2 regions of the Nocardia sp. CDC153 genome follow, and region 2 is predicted to be linked to the other one. Evidence: riboswitches for the same ligand, from Rfam matches in the RefSeq annotation. Region 2 holds a riboswitch; the other holds the start of a gene.
What was found. A riboswitch is a leader RNA that binds a small molecule or an ion and turns the genes downstream of it on or off. The one in region 2 is predicted to bind ZMP and ZTP.
Positions count from the first base shown of each region.

Region 1: it holds a riboswitch for ZMP and ZTP, as region 2 does, so the genes downstream of both, VMT65_RS32760 (hypothetical protein) here and glyA (serine hydroxymethyltransferase) in region 2, are expected to answer to the same signal.

Region 1 covers NZ_JAYKYU010000006.1:514,287-523,574, forward strand. The annotation lists gene VMT65_RS32745 (Clp protease N-terminal domain-containing protein) at 1-440, opposite strand, end outside; gene VMT65_RS32750 (helix-turn-helix domain-containing protein) at 448-645, opposite strand; gene VMT65_RS32755 (FAD-dependent monooxygenase) at 749-2,305, shown strand; gene VMT65_RS32760 (hypothetical protein) at 2,363-3,340, opposite strand; ZMP/ZTP riboswitch at 3,369-3,448, opposite strand; gene VMT65_RS32765 (pyridoxamine 5'-phosphate oxidase family protein) at 3,561-4,040, opposite strand; gene VMT65_RS32770 (GMC family oxidoreductase) at 4,193-6,109, shown strand; gene VMT65_RS32775 (TetR family transcriptional regulator) at 6,135-6,761, opposite strand; gene VMT65_RS32780 (alkane 1-monooxygenase) at 6,855-8,078, shown strand; gene VMT65_RS32785 (rubredoxin) at 8,078-8,269, shown strand; gene VMT65_RS32790 (rubredoxin) at 8,259-8,444, shown strand; gene VMT65_RS32795 (NAD(P)/FAD-dependent oxidoreductase) at 8,441-9,288, shown strand, end outside.
Region 2 covers NZ_JAYKYU010000001.1:736,771-746,058, forward strand. The annotation lists gene VMT65_RS03320 (hypothetical protein) at 1-168, shown strand, start outside; gene coaA (type I pantothenate kinase) at 165-1,097, opposite strand; gene VMT65_RS03330 (DUF885 domain-containing protein) at 1,494-2,690, shown strand; ZMP/ZTP riboswitch at 2,794-2,878, shown strand; gene glyA (serine hydroxymethyltransferase) at 2,986-4,281, shown strand; gene VMT65_RS03340 (NADP-dependent oxidoreductase) at 4,504-5,424, shown strand; gene VMT65_RS03345 (hypothetical protein) at 5,447-5,719, opposite strand; gene VMT65_RS03350 (DUF488 domain-containing protein) at 5,742-6,128, shown strand; gene VMT65_RS03355 (PhoH family protein) at 6,357-7,757, shown strand; gene VMT65_RS03360 (LGFP repeat-containing protein) at 7,898-8,398, shown strand; gene VMT65_RS03365 (acyl-ACP desaturase) at 8,571-9,288, shown strand, end outside.

The sequences.
Region 1 (9,288 bases), on a different contig from region 2:
CCGAGTTGGGTCAGTAGTTGGTTTGCCGGGTCCGGCGGTTGCAGTGACAGTAGTGCGCGCAGTAGGTGGTTTGGTGCTTGATGTCTGGTCTTGACTCCGGTGGCGTCGATGGCTCGACGGATCGCGGTCCATGCGTTCGGGGTAAGGATGTTGCGGCTCAAGGGTATTCGGCGCGAACCAAGGCTGGGTGCTTGGATTCCGTGGCGGTCGAGTTCGAGGCCGAGGGTGGCCAGGGCGGTGCGGTCGAGGGTGTCGAGTGCTGTTCGGCCTTGCTCGCTGGTCACCGCCAGCGCGCGGGCGGGGATAGAGTCGGGAGCGCTGAGCAGCCCCAGTAATAGGTGGTCGGTACTTACCCGTGTCGAGCCCTGCTGTGCCGCCTCGTGCAGGGCGGCGTCGAGCACCGCGCCCAAGGGGGTGGATTTGGCCATTTGATCCCACATGCGTTTCTCATTTCCCGTGCTTGGTGTGTGCCGATTGGCGGGTCACTCCGAGTGCGGCGCCGATCTGTTCCCATGTCCAGCCCTGGTCGCGCGCCTGCGCGACGGCGCAGGCCTCGACCCGTTCGGCCAATCGATGCAGTGCGCCGACTGCGCGCAGGCTGATCGCCGGGTCGGTCGAGCTCAGTCGATTCGTGAGTTCGTCCATCTCCACACTGTCAGTTTCGTTTGACAGACGGTCCGTGTCAAACGAAACTGACAAGGTAGGCGCAGTTGGCCACACCCGATTCCACTGGGGGAGAAGCAAAGTGATGGACACCGACGTACTTGTGGTGGGCGCGGGCCCCACCGGTTTGATGCTGGCGACCGAACTGTGCCTGGCCGGAGTGCGGCCGGTGATCGTGGAACGGCAACCGAAACCCCGCGACACCCCGAAAGCCAATGGGCTCGCCGGGCAGATCGTGCCACTGCTGCGCTACCGCGGCCTGCTCGAGCGGTTCGCCGAGCACTCCTCCTTCAGCGGCCCCGCACCCGGATTCCCTTTCGGCGGAATAGGTCTGGACTTCACCCCGCTGACGGAATCGCCCCTGCATCTGCTGCTGATCCCGCAGCCACGGTTGGAGGAACTGCTCGCCGCCCGCGCCACCGAACTTGGTGCCGACATCCGCCGTGGCCACGAGGTGCTCGAGTTCGTCCAGGACGACCTCGCGGTGACCGTCGATATCCGCGGGCCCGACGGGCTGTATCAGCTGACCGCCGGATACCTCGCGGGCTGCGACGGCGGCAATAGCCGGATACGCGACAAAGCCGGTATCCCATTCCCGGGCAACACCTATCCGGAGGTGACCCGACTCGGCCACGTCATGATGCCCGAATCGGTCACCCTGCTCGACTCCGGCGATCTCGACGTCCCCGGCCTCGGCACTCTCCGCGGCGGATTCACCCGAACCGACCGCGGTGTTCTGGCTCTCGCCTCGTTCACCCCCGAAGTCCTGCTCGTATCGGCCACCGAAGACGACCCCACCGCATACGACCCCGACGCACCGGTAACCCTGACCGAACTGCGTGACAGCATCCGCCGCGTACTCGGCGCGGAACTCCCACTGGGAGAGCCGATCTGGCTGACGCGCTTCTACACCCAGGCACGCCAAGCCGAAAGATACCGCGACCGCCTAGTATTCCTGGCCGGTGACGCGGCCCACCTGTTCCCCGCCGGCGGGGCCGCGCTCAACATCGGCCTGCTCGATGCCGTCAACCTGGCTTGGAAACTCGCCGCCGCCGTCCACGGCTGGGCACCCGACGACCTACTGGACACCTACCACCGTGAACGCCACCTCGTCGGCACGCGTGCTCTTTTGCAGACCAGGGCTCAGGCGGCGCTGGCCCGCGGACACGACGCCGATGCCATCGCATTGCGTGAACTGTTCCAGGAGCTACTCATCGACGAACAGCCGCTACGGCGCATCGGGGCACTGCTGGCAGGCACCGACGCTCACACCCCGCTGCCCGACCCGTCCGACCACCCGCTCACGGGCACCTTCGCGCCAAACCTCGTCCTGCGCACCACATCCGCCACCACCGTCGCCGACCTCATGCGCAACGGACGACCGCTGCTCCTGGATCTAGCCGACCGCCCGGACATCCGTGCGACCGCCCAACAATGGCCGCAACGCGTCGACCTCCACACCGCCACAACCGATCACCGCCCCGCCGACGCCCTGCTGATCCGCCCCGACGCCCAAATCGCCTGGGCCGCAAATATCGACCAACCCACAGACACCGCCACCACATCGCTCCGTCTGGCACTGTCGCGCTGGTTCGGCAACCCGACCAAACCACCAGCCCAAATCACCGATCAGCCCGAGTAACCCGCCCTGTCATCGACACGGCCGGATGGTGGGGCCGGTTCTGATAGTCGTGGCTGTCTAGTGGTGGAAGAGTCGAACTCCGGTGCGGGCGAGGGTGATGCGGTGTTCGCGGCATGCCTCGGCAACGGAGTCCGAGCGCAGGGAGCCGCCCGGTTCGACGATCAGCTCGACCCCGTGTTCGGCGGCGGCGTCGACGTTGTCGCGGAATGGGAGATAGCCGTCGGAGACGAGAGTGATGCCCGAGGGCTTGGTGGAGCGTCGCCGTGTCCACCAGGTACGTGCTTTGCTTCCGGCGAGAATCGTGCAGTCGATGCGTGATTGCTGGCCTGCGCCGACGCCGATGCTCATTCCGTCCCGGACGTAGACGACGGTGTTGGACTGGGTGTAGCGGGCGGTGATCATGCCCAGCAGTGCATCGGTGACGGCGTTGTCGCTGAGGGTCTGGCCGTCGGCTACCTGCAGCAGGTCTGCGGTGATCGGCACGCTGTCTCGGTCCTGTTCGAGCGTGACACCAAAGACTGTGCGGGACTCCGATTCCGGTGGCCGGAAGGTGGGGTCGATCTCGAAGACAAGGAACCGCCCGCCCTTCTTGCGGCCCAGGGCAGCAACGGTTCCGGGGGCATAACCCGGGGCGATGATGCCATCGAAGACGATCCCGGCCAGCATGTCGGCGAGCTCGTGATCGACCGGCTCGGACACCGCGATCATGTCGCCGTAGGACGAGCGTGGATCGGCGTCTCGGGCTCGCACGTAGGCGGCGGTCACCGGACCGACCGCGCCGTCACCCAATCTCCAACTCGCACGCATGGTTTCGTCGAGCTCCCCGGCCAGCGCCGCGCCGGCCGGGGACACGTGTTTGAACGACGCCGCGGCCACTCGGCCGGCGGCGCGACCGGCTTCGGCGACCAGCTGCCAGGCATTGAGCGCGTCGAGGTAATTGATCATCGACGCGCAGCCGTGCACCACTCGAAGGTGATCACCCCCGCCCGCCACCCGCGCGGTTTGATGCGGATTCATGCCGTAGCGCAACTCCATTGCGATACCCCGTCTCTCGTCTCGAGATGGGGAGCACCCAGGCGTACGACGCTCCGATACTGCGCTTCCTCGTGGTCTGCCCACGCAACGCCAGTCGCGATCGATCACACGCTAACCCAAGATCAGCCCAACAGCCAGCCAGCACTGCCGCCTTGGCGCTAGGTATTCGAGTTGCGGATGCTGTCGGTGCCGCACCCACGAATCGGGCGGATCTACCCGATCACTGCCAGAGGTGAGACATCATGTGCGGGTATCGAACTGGGCGGTAGTCGGTGAAGGTGAGATCTCGAACCTGGCTGAAATCCGACCAGAGGAGACGGCCGCCTTTGAGATGCACTGGAATTCGCACCCGATCGCGAACCCGGCGCAATTCCTCGGCGGTGGCCGCGCGCTTCGGGCCCACCGTGCCGTACAGGCGGATCCCGGGCGGGGATGGAAACCGGCCGGTTAGTAGGGAGCGGAACCAGAACAGCGGCCGGGAATCGACGGCTAGGAGACAGACGCGGGCGTCGGCGTCTACATTGCGCCCGAGCACTTCGGTGTACTGATCGAAATAGAAGCCGGTTGCGGTGTCATGCAGGAATACCGTGCCGATGGGTGTCACCGTCGGTGTGCCGTCGGCGTTCACCGAGGCGATGGCGCAGTGGCTGGCGCGGTTCACGGTGTTGCGAATCTGGGGCCAATGTTGTTCGAGCGTCACAAGGTTTTCCCCTCTGTTTGGCTGTTCGAGACTAATTGGTGTGGGTGGTGGGGGAAGTGAGGGCGGGGGGCGGCAATTGGGGGGACAGGGGGTGGTGGGTGGCGCATGATGGCGGCATGGCTTCAGATGGGGCGCGGCCTAACGTGCTTGGGATGGTTTGTGACAGTTTCACGCCGGGGGATGGGGGTGAGTTGCTTACTGCTTCCGAGCTCGGGGTGGTGGATACGGTGAGCGAGTTGCTCGGGCGGAATCCTCGGGAGGCGGAGCGTAAGCAGTTCGAATTGCTCATGCGGCTGTGGGATACGCGGGTGTTCGGGCTGATCAATGGGGCGGGGTTCAGGAAGTTCTCGCGGTTGAGTGCTGAGGAGCGGGAGCGGTGGCTGTTGGGGATGGCCAACTCGCGGATCGAGAAGAAGCGGGCGCTGTTTCAGGCGCTCAAGGGTGCGGCGGTCACGTCCTACTATCTGACGCCGGGGCCGACGGGGACCAATCCGGTGTGGGATCGGATCGGCATCCCACCCGCATTCGGACCGGTTGAGGGAGCGAAACGTGGCCTGAGTCCGGAGCGGCCGGATACCGATACCACCGTGCAGTGCGATGTGGTCGTCATCGGTTCGGGCGCGGGCGGCGGGACGGCCGCCGCGGTGTTGGCCAAGGCCGGACTCGATGTCGTGGTGCTGGAACGCGGCGAATACCTCGATGATCCGGACTTCGGCATCGGTGAGAAGGAGGGATTCCTGCGGCTCTACGCTCCCGGCCCCGCCGCGACGGCCGAGGGGCAGCTCGGATTGGTGGCGGGTACGGCGCTCGGCGGTGGCACGGTGGTCAACTGGACGACCTCTTTCCGCACCCCCGACGATGTCCGCGAGGAGTGGGCCGCCCTCGGCGCGCGGCAGTTCGCCGAGCAGGAGTACACCGATGCGCTCGAGGCCGTGGTGGCGCGGCTGGGTGTGAACACCGAGCACTCGCCCGCCTCGCATCGTGACGAGATCCTCGAACGCGGCCTGCGCAAACTGGATTGGCATGTCGAGCCGCTGCCGCGCAATGTCGGACCGGCATGTGACGCCGGAATTGAATGCGGCCGTTGTGGTTTCGGCTGTCGGGTCGGGGCCAAGCAGTCGGTGGTGAAGACCTGGCTGGCCGATGCCGCCGAGGCCGGTGCGCGGCTGTACGTCGGCACCGACGTGCGGCGCATCGTGGTCGACAATGGCCGCGCCACCGGCGTGGAAGCCGTGACCTCCGCGGGACACTCGGTGTGGGTGCGCTCGCGCGCGGTGGTCGTGGCCGCCGGTGCGATCCAGACCCCGGCCCTACTGCGCCGCTCCGGCCTGGGGAATCGCGCCATCGGCGACTTCCTCCGATTGCACCCGGCCACAGCGGTTTTCGGTGTCTTCGACGAGGAGATCCGGCCCTGGGAGGGCGGCATGCAGACCCGCTACTCCAAGCAGGATCGCGACCTGGACGGCAAGGGCTACGGCGTCATCTACGAGACCGGGCCCATGACACCGGGCATGTCGGTCGGGTTCCAGGCGTGGACCGGGGCCGCCGCCCATCGGGATCAGATGCTGAAGCTGGCCAATACCGTCGCCGTCGGCATCATCACGCGCGATCGTGATCACGGCAAGGTCGAGACCGACCGCAAGGGTGAGGCCGTCGTGCGCTATCGCATCTCCGCCCGCGACGCCGCCCACATGCACACCGGAATCGTCAATGCCGCAAGCATTCTCGAGGCCGCGGGCGCACAGCGCATCTTCTCCGGCCACCAGGCCGGGGTCGCCTACGAGCCCGGCGTGACCGGTTCGCACGAGGAGTTCGCCCAGCAGGCCGAAGCCGCGGGATACGCGCCAGGGCAATGTTCGATGGGCGCACTACACATCATGGGCTCGGCCCGAATGGGCGGCTCACCCGACTACTCGGCCATCAACCCCGACGGCGCGACCTGGGATGTGCCGAATATCGTTGTGGCGGACGGCTCTTGCTTCCCGACATCGTCGGGCGTGAACCCGATGGTCAGCATCGAGGCCATCGCCTACATGAACGCCACCCGACTCGCCGCCACCCTGAAATAGATCGACGCTCAGAAATCCGGCACGGCTAGGAACCCAGGGCCGCGCCGAACGCCCCCACGATCACCCGCCGGATCTGCTCGACCGCCCGGTCGACGGGTCCGGTGGGCTGGAACAAATGGCTCAGCGCCAGGCGCACGAGAACCTCTGTGATGGAGGTCAATTCGTCGTCGGCCACACCGGCGAGCCCGTACTGCGCGCGAATCGCGGCCGAGACCGCGACGATCGCGCGCCCCAGCACCGGTTCGGTCTCGGTCATCAGCACCGGCAATAGCGCGGTGTCGGTCGCAGATCGTCCGGCCAGCACCGCCTTGAGCAAGGTGTTGTCGGCACCCGTCCGCAGGGTGTATTCGACCGCCGCCGTAAACCCCGCTGCCACATCCGTCGGATGCGCGGCCAGACTCTCGGCAATGCCCACCAGGAAGCCGTCGACCTCCTGCTGGATGACCACCTCGGCCAGTTCGTGCTTGTTGCCGAACTCCTTGTAGAGCACCGGCCGACTCACGCCCACCTCTTTGGCCAGCCGCGACATGTTCACCGCGCCCCACCCCTCGGTGACGACGATGCGCCGCCCGGCGTCGATGATCCGCTCGCGCAGCAGCTGTCGCATCTCGGTCTGGAAGTTCGGCGCGTCCACCACGCCCCGATCGTACATGAGCTCGCCTTTCGTCCCTTCATTGACAGACTAGTCGAGCATGTATCTAATGAATACAGTTCTTCGGAAAGTGTAAACGCTAGGAGTTCGGCAATGACGACGTCTCGCAGTCGAGAGTCGGAGGCTTCCGCGCGCCCGCAGTGGCGTGATCGCAAGCGCTATCTCTGGTTGTTCGGCCTGGTGCCGCCGACCGCCCTGTTCCTGGCCACCGCGCTGGTCTGGGCCTGCAATGAAATCGGCCTCGATGCCGTGTCCCCGGTGTTGTGGTGGATCGGCCCGCTGCTGGTCTACGGCCTGCTTCCGGTGCTGGACCGCTTCTTCGGCCCGGACGGCCAGAACCCGCCCGACGAGGTGATGGAGTACCTGGAGAACGACAAGTACTACCGGTACTGCACCTACGCCTACATCCCGTTCCAGCTGTTGAGCCTGACCTTCGCCTGCTACCTGTGGACCGCGGGCAACCTGTCCTGGCTGGGCATCGACGATGGGCTCGGTGTGATCTCCAAGCTCGGCCTGGCCCTGAGCATGGGCGTGATGGGCGGCGTCGGCATCAATACCGCGCACGAACTCGGCCACAAGAAGGACGAATTGGAGCGGTGGCTGTCGAAAATCACCCTCGCGCAGACCTTCTACGGCCACTTCTACATCGAGCACAATCGCGGCCACCACGTGCGGGTGGCCACGCCCGAGGACCCGGCCAGCGCCCGATTCGCCGAGACCTTCTGGGCGTTCCTGCCGCGCAGCGTGTGGGGGAGCCTGCGCTCGTCGTGGGAGTTGGAGGCCAAGCGGCTGGAGCGACTCGGCAAGCGGCCGTGGACGATTCGCAATGACGTGCTCAACGCGTGGCTGATGTCGATCGTGCTGTGGGGCGCGCTGGTCGCGGCGTTCGGCCCGACGATCCTGCCCTGGTTGGTGATTCAGGCGGTGTACGGCTTCACCCTCCTGGAGACCGTCAACTACCTCGAGCACTACGGGCTGCTGCGCCAGCAGCTGGCCAGTGGACGCTACGAGCGTTGCACCCCCGAACACAGCTGGAACTCCGACCACATCGTCACCAACATCTTCCTCTACCACCTGCAGCGGCACAGCGACCATCACGCGAATCCCACTCGCCGCTACCAGATCCTGCGCAGCATGGACGGCGCACCGAATCTGCCCAGCGGCTACGCCAGCATGATCTCGCTGGCATACTTCCCGCCACTGTGGCGCAAGGTGATGGATCACCGGGTGCTCGAGCACTACTCCGGCGACATCACGCGCGTGAACATCCAGCCCGGCAAGCGGAACCGCGTGCTGGCCAAGTACGGGGTGGCCTGATGCCCGCCTACCGCTGTCCCGTGTGCGACTACATCTACGACGAGGCCAAAGGCGCACCGCGCGAAGGCTTCCCGGCCGGAACCCCTTGGTCCGCGGTCCCCGACGACTGGTGCTGCCCCGACTGCGGCGTGCGCGAAAAGCAGGACTTCGAACCCACCACCATCCCGACAGGACACCGCCGTGAACCCTGACTACAAACTCTTCCGCTGCCTGCAGTGCGGCTTCGAATACGACGAGGCCCTCGGCTGGCCCGAGGACGGCATCGCCCCCGGCACCCGCTGGTCCGACATCCCCGACGACTGGTCCTGCCCGGATTGCGGCGCAGCCAAATCCGACTTCGAGATGGTCGAGGTCAGCCGCACGTGAAGGGCCGCATCGTCATCGTGGGCGCGGGCATAGCGGGCACCACCGCCGCCCGCACCCTCCGCGCCGAGGGCTACACGGGCGACATCGTCCTCCTCGGCGCGGAACCCCACCTGCCCTACCGCCGCCCCGTGGTCTCGAAGGAAATCCTCGCGGGCACGGCCGACGAATCCCGAACCCTCCTGCAGCCCACCACCTTCTGGCGCGACCACAACATCGACCTGCGCACCGGAACAACAGTCGAATCCATCGACCCCGCCCCGGCCCTGGTCTGGCTCGCCGACGGCACCGCGATCGGTTACGACAGCCTGCTCCTCGCGACCGGCGCCCGCCCCCGCGCATTGACCCTCGCTACCGATCCGGCCGTGGCCGAGACCGATCCGACAGTGGCGCGTGCGGATATACCGACAGGACGGCGCGGAGTGGCGAGTGAGGAACCGGGTGCGGCGGACCTGTCCGATCGATCCCGGACCCCGCTCGCTGCCGGGTTCGGCGCGGTGGGTCGCGTATACCCGGGCTCTGATCCGATGGCCGTGCGCGGCAATCTCGGCCGCAGGGGTGCCGGGATCGCCGCGGAGGGTACCGCAGCCACCCAGCGGGTCGAAAGTGCCACTATCCGTGGCGGTTACGGCAGCGTAGGTGTGGCCGAGCGGATCCTGACCCTGCGTGGCCGGGCGGATGCGGAGGTCCTGCGGGAGGCGATTGGGCGGGGTGGGTCGCTGCTGATTGTCGGGGCCGGGCTCATCGGGTGCGAAGTTGCGGCTACCGCGCGCGGTTTGGGGGTCGAAGTCACGGTGGTGGACGCGGCGGGGTTGCCGTTGGAGCGGGTCGCGCCGCCGGTTGTCGG
Region 2 (9,288 bases):
GCCAGCGCCACGCGACGCGGCGAACTCCTGCGCATCATCGCCAGCGTCGACCACGAGATTCGCCGCTTCGTGGCGCGCTACATCGCCACGGAGATCTGCAAACCGCACATTCAGGCCGCGACCGATATCGACGTCGCCGCCAGACTCGATGCGGCTTGGCGGCTTTAGAGCTTCCGCAGGCGCAATCGGTTGATGGAGTGGTCGGCATCCTTGCGCAGCACCAGGGTCGCGCGCGGCCGGGTCGGCAGGATGTTCTCCACCAGATTCGGCCGGTTGATGTTGTGCCAGATCTCCTTGGCCTGGTTGACCGCTTCCTGCTCGTTGAAGTTCGCGTAGTGGTGGAAGTGCGAATTCGGGTCCTGGAAGGCGGTCTTCTGCAGCGACAGGAAGCGCTGCACATACCAGTTCTCGATGTCCTCGATGCGCGCGTCCACGTAGACCGAGAAGTCGAACAGGTCCGAGACCATGAGGCGGGGACCGGTCTGCAGCACATTGAGGCCCTCGACAATGAGAATGTCGGGCTGGCGCACGCAGTGGTATTCGCCGGGCACGATGTCGTAGGCGATGTGCGAATACACCGGCGCACACACCTCGTGCGCACCGGATTTCACCTCGGTGACGAAGCGCAGCAGCTTGCGGCGGTCGTAGGACTCCGGGAAACCCTTGCGGTGCATGATGCCGCGGCGGGTGAGTTCGGCTGTCGGGTAGAGGAATCCGTCGGTGGTGACCAGATCCACGCGCGGATGGTGGTCCCAGCGCGCCAGGAGCGCCTGCAGCACACGCGCGGTGGTGGACTTGCCGACCGCCACCGAGCCCGCCACACCGATGACGAACGGGACCTGACGGTCGGGATGGGTCTCGCCGAGGAAGGTGGCGGTGGCGGCGAACAGGCGCTGCCGCGCCGCGACCTGCAGATGGATGAGACGAGCCAGAGGCAGATAGACCTCCGCGACCTCCTCGAGGTCGATCTGCTCACCCAGGCCGCGCAGGCCGATCAGTTCTTCCTCGGTGAGCACCAGGGGAGTCGACTTTCGCAGGGTGCGCCACTGCTTGCGGTCGAATTCCACATACGGGCTGGGCTCGCTCATCCGTGCCATTACTCGTGTCCCCGCGTCCGGCGTGCTCGGGTCGGCCGACAACAACAGCTCTCGGGAAGCCGCATCGTCGCCGTGCCCGGCGATCCGGCCAACACTCCACGCATAGCCGAATTGTGCTCGGCCTCAACATCCGGGTGAACACCAGGTATTGCTACTCGCGGGTAACCAGAGTGGGATAGGCCACATCACAACCGCCCGGTTGGGCCGATAAGCCTGCACTACAAGCGGATTCGACCCGACGTGCCCCGTCATTCCGGCGCGCTTTTGGCCGGAATCCACCGTGGATCCCGGCCAAAAGCATGCCGGGATGACGAAAGGGGCATGCCGGGATGACGGAAGGGAGCGGTGGGCTGGGATGACGGGGCGGGGGTGTTGGGGATCGCATAGGGTCGGGGGATGGCAGCGCATCCCTTGGTGACCGAATATCTGCGGCTCGGACTGGCATTCGATCGGCTCGAAGAGGGGTTCGTCGACGCCTATACCGGTGATCCGGCATTGCGGCGCGAGGTGGAGAACGCGCCCGCACCGGAGCCGCGGGATCTCGCGAATCGGGCGGCCGCGCTGCGGAAGGAGCTGCCCGAGGCCGGGCTTTCGGCGGAGCGGGTGGAATTTCTCGAGGCGCATCTGCGTGCCCTCGAATGCTCGGGGCGCAAATTCGCGGGGGAGGACATCAACTTCGTCGATGAGGTGCGCGCCTACTTCGATGTGGATATCGCGCCCGGCGACACCGAGGATTACCGCGAGGCGCACCGACAGTTGGACGAGGTGCTGCCCGGCGACGGCCCGCTGCTGGATCGCATTACCGCGCACCGGCGTCAGGACGAGATTCCGCCGGAGCGGTTGAAGGAGTGCGTGGCCGCGTTCTCGAGCGCATTGCGCGAGTTGGTGCGCGAGCGGTATCCGCTGCCGGACAACGAGCACGTGGAATACGAAGTCGTGGGCGACAAGCCGTGGTCGGGCTTCAACTACTACCTGGGCAACTACCAGTCCCGGGTGGCCATCAATTCCGATCTCAAGCAGCACATGTCGCAGCTGCCGCACCTGATCGCGCACGAGTCCTACCCGGGCCATCACACCGAGCACTGCCGCAAGGAGGCCGGACTGGTCGGGGCCGGGCAGGACGAGCAGACGCTGTTCGTGGTCAACACCCCGCAGTGCCTGATGGCCGAGGGCCTGGCGGATCTGGCCCTGAAGTCGATCGTCGGCCCGGGCTGGGGCCGCTGGGCGCAGGAGGTCTACGCCGATCTCGGCCTGCGCTTCGATGGCGAACGCGCCGAACGGATTTCGACCGCCTCGGCGAACCTGCTCGGCGTGCGCCAGGACGCGGCCCTGCTGCTGCACGACCGCCGCCGCGGCCCCGACGAGGTGGCCGAGTTCATGCAGCGCTGGAGCCTGATCACCCCCGAGCGCGCCACCCAGTCCCTGCGCTTCCTGTCCTCCCCGCTGTGGCGCGCCTACATCTCCACCTACGTCGAGGGCTACCGACTCCTCGGCGGCTGGCTCGATCGCGCCGCCGATCCCGCCGACCGCTCCGACCGCTTCGGTCGCCTCCTCGACGAACCCCTCACCCCCGGCGCGATTCGCCGCATGTGAGAAGCAAACTCCCTACACGGTTCCGTGCGGCCAGCATGACCACCGGGTGCGGAGGGTGTAGTGGCCGGGGGCGGGGGTGGGATGGTGGCCGGGGCCTATAGGATGGGCGGACCGCGACTGGCGCACTCGAGGTGGAAGCAACCACCGGGAAGCACCGAAGTCCGGCACCGCGCGCCTGGGTGCCTGGCGATCCCCGATCACATTCGGGGTACCCGGAAGACGGAGGTGCTGCGCCATGAGCGACACACACAACCCCTTGATCGGCGCGTCCGCATCGGACAATAGACTCGGCGGCGTGACCCAGACGAGCGCCTCTGTCAACAGCCAGTCCCTCGCCGAACTCGATCCCGAAGTCGCTTCCGCGATGGGCGGCGAGCTCGCTCGCCAGCGCGACACCCTCGAGATGATCGCCTCGGAGAACTTCGTGCCGCGCGCGGTGCTGCAGGCGCAGGGCAGTGTGCTCACCAACAAGTACGCCGAGGGCTACCCGGGCCGCCGCTACTACGGCGGCTGCGAGAACGTCGACATCGTCGAGGATCTGGCGCGTGCCCGCGTCACCGAACTGTTCGGCGCGGAATACGCCAACGTGCAGCCGCATTCGGGTGCGCAGGCCAACGCGGCCGTGCTGCACGCGCTGATGACCCCGGGCGAGAAGCTGCTGGGCCTGGACCTCGCGCACGGCGGCCACCTCACCCACGGCATGCGCCTGAACTTCTCGGGCAAGCTGTACGAGGTGCACGCCTACGGCGTCTCCAAGGAAGACCACCGCGTCGACATGGACGAGGTGCGCAAGCTTGCCAAGGAGACCCGCCCGAAGGTGATCGTCGCCGGCTGGTCGGCCTACCCGCGGCACCTGGACTTCGCGGCCTTCCGCGAGATCGCCGACGAGGTCGGCGCGTACCTGTGGGTCGACATGGCGCACTTCGCGGGACTCGTTGCCGCGGGCCTGCACCCGTCGCCGGTCCCGCACGCGCACGTGGTGTCCTCCACCGTGCACAAGACCCTCGGCGGCCCGCGCTCCGGCCTGATCCTGGCCAAGGAGGAGTTCGCCAAGAAGCTGAACTCCGCGGTGTTCCCGGGCCAGCAGGGCGGCCCGCTCATGCACGCCATCGCCGCCAAGGCCGTGGCCTTCAAGATCGCGGCGGGTGCCGAGTTCGCCGAGCGCCAGCAGCGCACGCTGTCCGGCGCGAAGATCATCGCCGAGCGTCTGACCCAGGCCGACGCCCAGGCCAAGGGCGTCACCGTGCTCACCGGCGGCACCGACGTGCACCTGGTCCTGGTCGACCTGCGCAACTCGCAGCTCGACGGCCAGCAGGGTGAGGATCTCCTGCACGAAATCGGAATCACCGTGAACCGCAATGCCGTTCCGTTCGACCCGCGCCCGCCGATGGTCACCTCCGGCCTGCGCATCGGCACCCCGGCCCTGGCCACCCGCGGCTTCGGCGACGAGCAGTTCACCGAGGTCGCCGAGATCATCGCGGCCGCCCTGACCGGCTCGGCCGACCTGGATTCGCTGCGTCAGCGCGTCTCCAAGCTGGCCCAGGAGTTCCCGCTCTACGACGGCCTCGAGGACTGGAAGCTGCTCGGCTGAGCTTCCACCGAAAGACCAAGAGCCCGCCGCGATCTCATGATCGCGGCGGGCTCTCGCTTTTGCGGACCAGGCCGAACCACGTGCTGGCCGAGATTCCAGTCGGTCCGCGCGGGGACGATTCTGCGCCGCGCCGAGCGGGCGGCGCGCGGCGTCATCGGTGTCAGCCGGGTCCTCCGGTGGAACTCCTCCGGAAAGGAAGCGTCTAAGGAAAGAGGAGTGGTCATGGCCGAGGCGGTCAGGTTCGACGAGTACGGCGATCTGAATGTGCTGCGGGTGGTGGAGGTTCCGGAGCCGACGGCGGGGCCGGGGGAGGTGGTGGTGCGGGTCGTCAGCGCGGGGATCAATCCGGGGGAGTCGGCCATTCGGTCCGGGGCGCTGCGCGAGCGGTGGCCGACCACGTTTCCGTCGGGGCAGGGCAGTGATTTCGCGGGGCGCGTGGTGGCGGTCGGGGACGGGGTGAGCGCGATCGCGGTGGGCCAAGAGGTCATCGGGTTCACCAATGAGCGGGCCTCGCACGCCACGCATGTGCGGGTACCGGCGGATCAGGTGACGCCCAAGCCTGAGCCGGTGTCGTGGGATGCGGCGGGGGCGCTGTTCGTCGCGGGCACAACGGCTTTCGCGGCGGTCCGCGCGGTGGAGGCGGACAAGGGCGACGTAGTGGCCGTCTCGGGCGCGGCCGGCGGGGTGGGATCGATTGTGGTGCAATTGCTTCGCGAGCGCGGCGCGTCCGTGATCGGCATCGCCGGTCCCTCGAATCAGGACTGGCTGCGCGAAAAGGGTGTGATTCCAGTCGTTTACGGCGACAGCCTGGCCGAGCGGCTGCACGCCGCCGCGCCGGGCGGACTGGACGCCTTCATCGACACCTACGGTTCGGGCTACGTCGAGCTGGCGATCGATCTCGGCGTGAAACCCGAGCGCATCGACACCATCATCGATGTCGACGCCGTCCGGCGCTTCGGGGTCAAATTCGAGGGCACCGCGGCCGCCGACACCATCGACGTGGTGGCCGAACTCGCCGACCTCATCGCCGCGGGCCGCCTCGAAATCCCCATTGCCGCAACCTATCCCCTCGCCGAGGTGCGCGACGCCTTCCGGGAGCTGGAACGCCGCCACACCCGCGGCAAGATCGTGCTGCGCCCGTGAGCCGAGCCGCCCGGTAACCGAATCAGGCGTGCTTGCGCAGGTATTCCGCGTACATCGGCCGGAGCACCTCGCCGATCTTGCCCTCGCCCGCGTGGGCGTAGTCGTCCAGGATGGGCAGCACGTACTTGATGTCGGCCTCGCTCTCGCCGATATCCCCGGCGGCGGCCTCGGCGGCCGGGATGGATTTCAGCAGCTCCCACAGGAACTTGATGTCGCCGCGGCGCGCGGCCAGCTTCACCGCGCGATCGTGCAGTTCCTTGGTGGGCAGACTCTCTAGATCCGTGGTTTCGGCCATGGGCTCGACTGTAATGGAGGACATGGCACAGCAACCGAGGTACCGGGTCAAGCGCGTGTACGACGCCCCCGACGCGGCCGACGGTCGCCGGGTGCTGGTGGATCGGCTCTGGCCGCGCGGGATCAGCAAACAGCAGGCGGGCATCGATGACTGGGCCAAGGCGGTGACCCCGTCGAACGAGCTGCGCAAGTGGTATCACGCGGACCCGGAGACACGCCGTGCGGAGTTCGAGCGGAAGTATCGAATCGAACTCGCCGACGACGCCGCCCGGCAGGGTTTGGCGCGTCTGCGCCAGCAGGCCGCCGAGGGCCCGTTGACGCTGGTCACGGCGACAAAGGACCCCGAGCACAGCCACGTCCCGGTGTTGATCGAGGAATTGCGCGAAACACCCAGAGCGGACAGGCGTTAACGCGATCTTCACCAATGCGCCCGACAGTCGGGGAGCCGGATCGCGATTTCGGCGGTAGCGTCGGGAGTGCGGGCCGCGTAGGTGTGGTTCGTACGGGAGGTCCTGATCGTGACTGAGCAACTCAGTGCGAGGGGGCCGGTACCCGGCCCTCGGGTCGTACGACCCCAAGGCTGACCGGCCCAGCGAGAACGCTCGCGCGGTGCCGCGCGAGTGGCAAAGGAGCCCACCGTGACTGATGCACGCTCCGCTACCGCTCCCACCGGGGACGCAGGCTCTGACCAGGGCCGGACGTCCAAAAAAACGGGAGTTCGCGCCTCGCAGTCGTCCGATTCCGGACCGAAAACCTTCGTAGTCGACACGTCGGTGCTGCTGTCCGATCCTTGGGCGCTGACCCGATTCGGCGAGCACCACGTGGTGTTGCCGCTGGTCGTGATCAGTGAACTCGAGGCCAAACGCCATCACCACGAACTCGGCTGGTTCGCTCGCGAGGCACTGCGCATGCTGGACGACATGCGTCTGGCACACGGTCGGCTCGATCAGCGGGTGTCGGTCGGCACCCAGGGCGGGACACTCCAGGTGGAGTTGAACCACACCGACCCGAACGTCCTCCCCGTCGGATTCCGCACGGACAGCAACGATTCCCGCATCCTGGCCTGCGCGCTCAACCTGGCCGCCGAGGGGCAGCGGGTCGTGCTGGTGTCCAAGGACATTCCGCTGCGGGTCAAGGCCAGCTCGGTGGGCCTGCAGGCCGACGAGTATCACGCCCAGGACGTCGTCACCTCCGGGTGGACCGGCATGGTGGAACTCGAGGTCGCCACCCCGGTGGTCGACAAGCTCTACGCCGAGACCGTGATCGATCTCGACGAGGCGCGGGACATGCCCTGCCACACCGGAATCCGCATGCTGAGCCCGCGCGGCAGCGCGCTGGCCCGGGTGACGCCGGACAAGCGGGTGCAGCTGGTCCGCGGCGACCGGGAGGCGTTCGGGCTGCACGGCCGCTCGGCCGAGCAGCGCATCGCCTTGGACCTGCTGCTCGACGAGTCGGTCGGCATCGTCTCGCTCGGCGGCCGGGCCGGTACCGGCAAGTCGGCGCTGGCGTTGACCGCCGGTCTCGAGGCGGTGCTGGAACGCCGCTCGCATCGAAAGGTGGTGGTGTTCCGTCCGCTGTACGCGGTGGGTGGACAGGAGCTCGGCTATCTGCCGGGCTCCGAGAGCGAGAAGATGGGTCCGTGGGCGCAGGCCGTCTTCGACACCCTCGAAGGGCTGGCCAGCCCGGAGGTGATGGAGGAGGTGCAGGCGCGCGGCATGCTGGAAGTGCTGCCGCTCACCCACATTCGCGGTCGCTCGCTACACGACTCCTTCGTGATCGTGGACGAGGCGCAGTCGCTGGAACGCAATGTGCTGCTCACGGTGCTGAGCCGGCTGGGCAGCGGATCGCGGGTGGTGCTCACCCACGACGTCGCCCAGCGCGACAACCTCCGGGTCGGACGGCACGACGGCGTGGCCGCCGTGATCGAAAAGCTCAAGGGGCACCCGCTGTTCGCGCACGTGACCCTCACCCGCAGTGAGCGCTCCCCGATCGCGGCACTGGTGACGGAGATGCTGGAGGAGTTCGGACCCAACTCCTGAGGTTCGATCGGTAGGACCCGCCCGGCCGGAGAGCGACTCGCCCTCCGGCCGGGCGATCTTTGCGGCGTGTGTTTCAACCCTTCGGCGGCAGGGTAGTTTTCGGTGAAATTCCAGCTCGGCCGCATTCGGGAGGATGGAACATGCACCACTTCGCTCGACGCACGGCTGGCATCATCGCGGCGCTCGCGGTCGTCACCGCACTCGGCGCGGGATGCAATGACAAGGACAAGAACTCGGCGTCATCCACGACCACCACGGCGGCCTCGCAAACCCATACCGCCGAAACGAAGATCTCCACCCCGAACGGTGAAATCACGCTCAGCGGAGCGGTTCTCGAGAAGTACCAGCAGATGGGCGGCGCGAGCAGCCCGCTCGGCATGCCCACCGGTCCGGCCAAGGACGCGCCCGACGGCGGCTCGGTCCAGGAGTTCGACGGCGGGGCCATCTACGCCAGCTCGGCGCACGGCACCCACGTGGTGTGGGGCGAGATCCGCAAGGCCTGGGAGGAAGACGGCGGCCCGAGCGGCAAACTCGGCTACCCGACCAGCGACGAGTTCGACATCCCCGGCGGCAAGCAGAGCGATTTCAGCGGCGGCTCCATCACCTGGGTGGACAACAAGATCACTGTCACCGAGAAGTAGCGGCATCGGCTCCCCGGGCCGTCGGAAGCCCATTTCCGACCTGCCCGGGGAGCTGGTCCTCGGTCACGAAACCGGTTGTCACGAGGGTCTCCCGGATCCCATACCGGTCATAGCCGATGGCAATACCGGGCGAAGATCACCATGGTTGCCGGATTACCGTTAGGTTGTTCGGGTGCAGAACGCTTTGTCGGATCGGGACCTGCTGGAGTCGCTCGCGGGTGAGGTGGAGAAGAACCTCACGCGGCACATCGCCGTCGCCGCCGAGTGGCAGCCCCACGATTACGTGCCGTGGGACGACGGCCGCAATTTCGCCTTCCTCGGCGGAACCGATTGGGATCCGACGCAATCCGAGCTCAGCGAGGTCGCCAAGACCGCGCTCACGGTCAGCGTGCTGATCGCCGACAACCTGCCCGCCTACCACCGCGAGCTCGGCAAGTACCTGCGCACCGGTCAGTGGTGGCGCTGGGTCGGCCGTTGGACCGCGGAGGAGAACCGGCACGAGATCCTCATTCGCAACTACCTCATGGTGACCCGCGCCGTCGACCCGATCGAACTCGAGCGAATGCGCATGGCCCACATGACCGCCGGCTTCCGCCGCCCGCCCATGCGGTTGCTCGAGGTCCTCGCCGCCAGCACCTTCGAGGAGGCCGCCGCGGCCGTGCGCCACCGCACCACCGCGCGCGTGGCCGACGACGTCATCGTCTCGACCATCGCCGACCGCCTGGCCGCGGACGACGAATTGCAGACCGTCTTCTTCGCCAACCTGGTCTCGGCCGCGCTCGACCTGACCCCCGACCAGACCGTGCGCGCCATCGCCGACCGCATCGCCGACTTCCACGTGCCGACGGTCCAGCTCGCCGACGGCCGCACCAGCGACGAGGTGCTCGCCG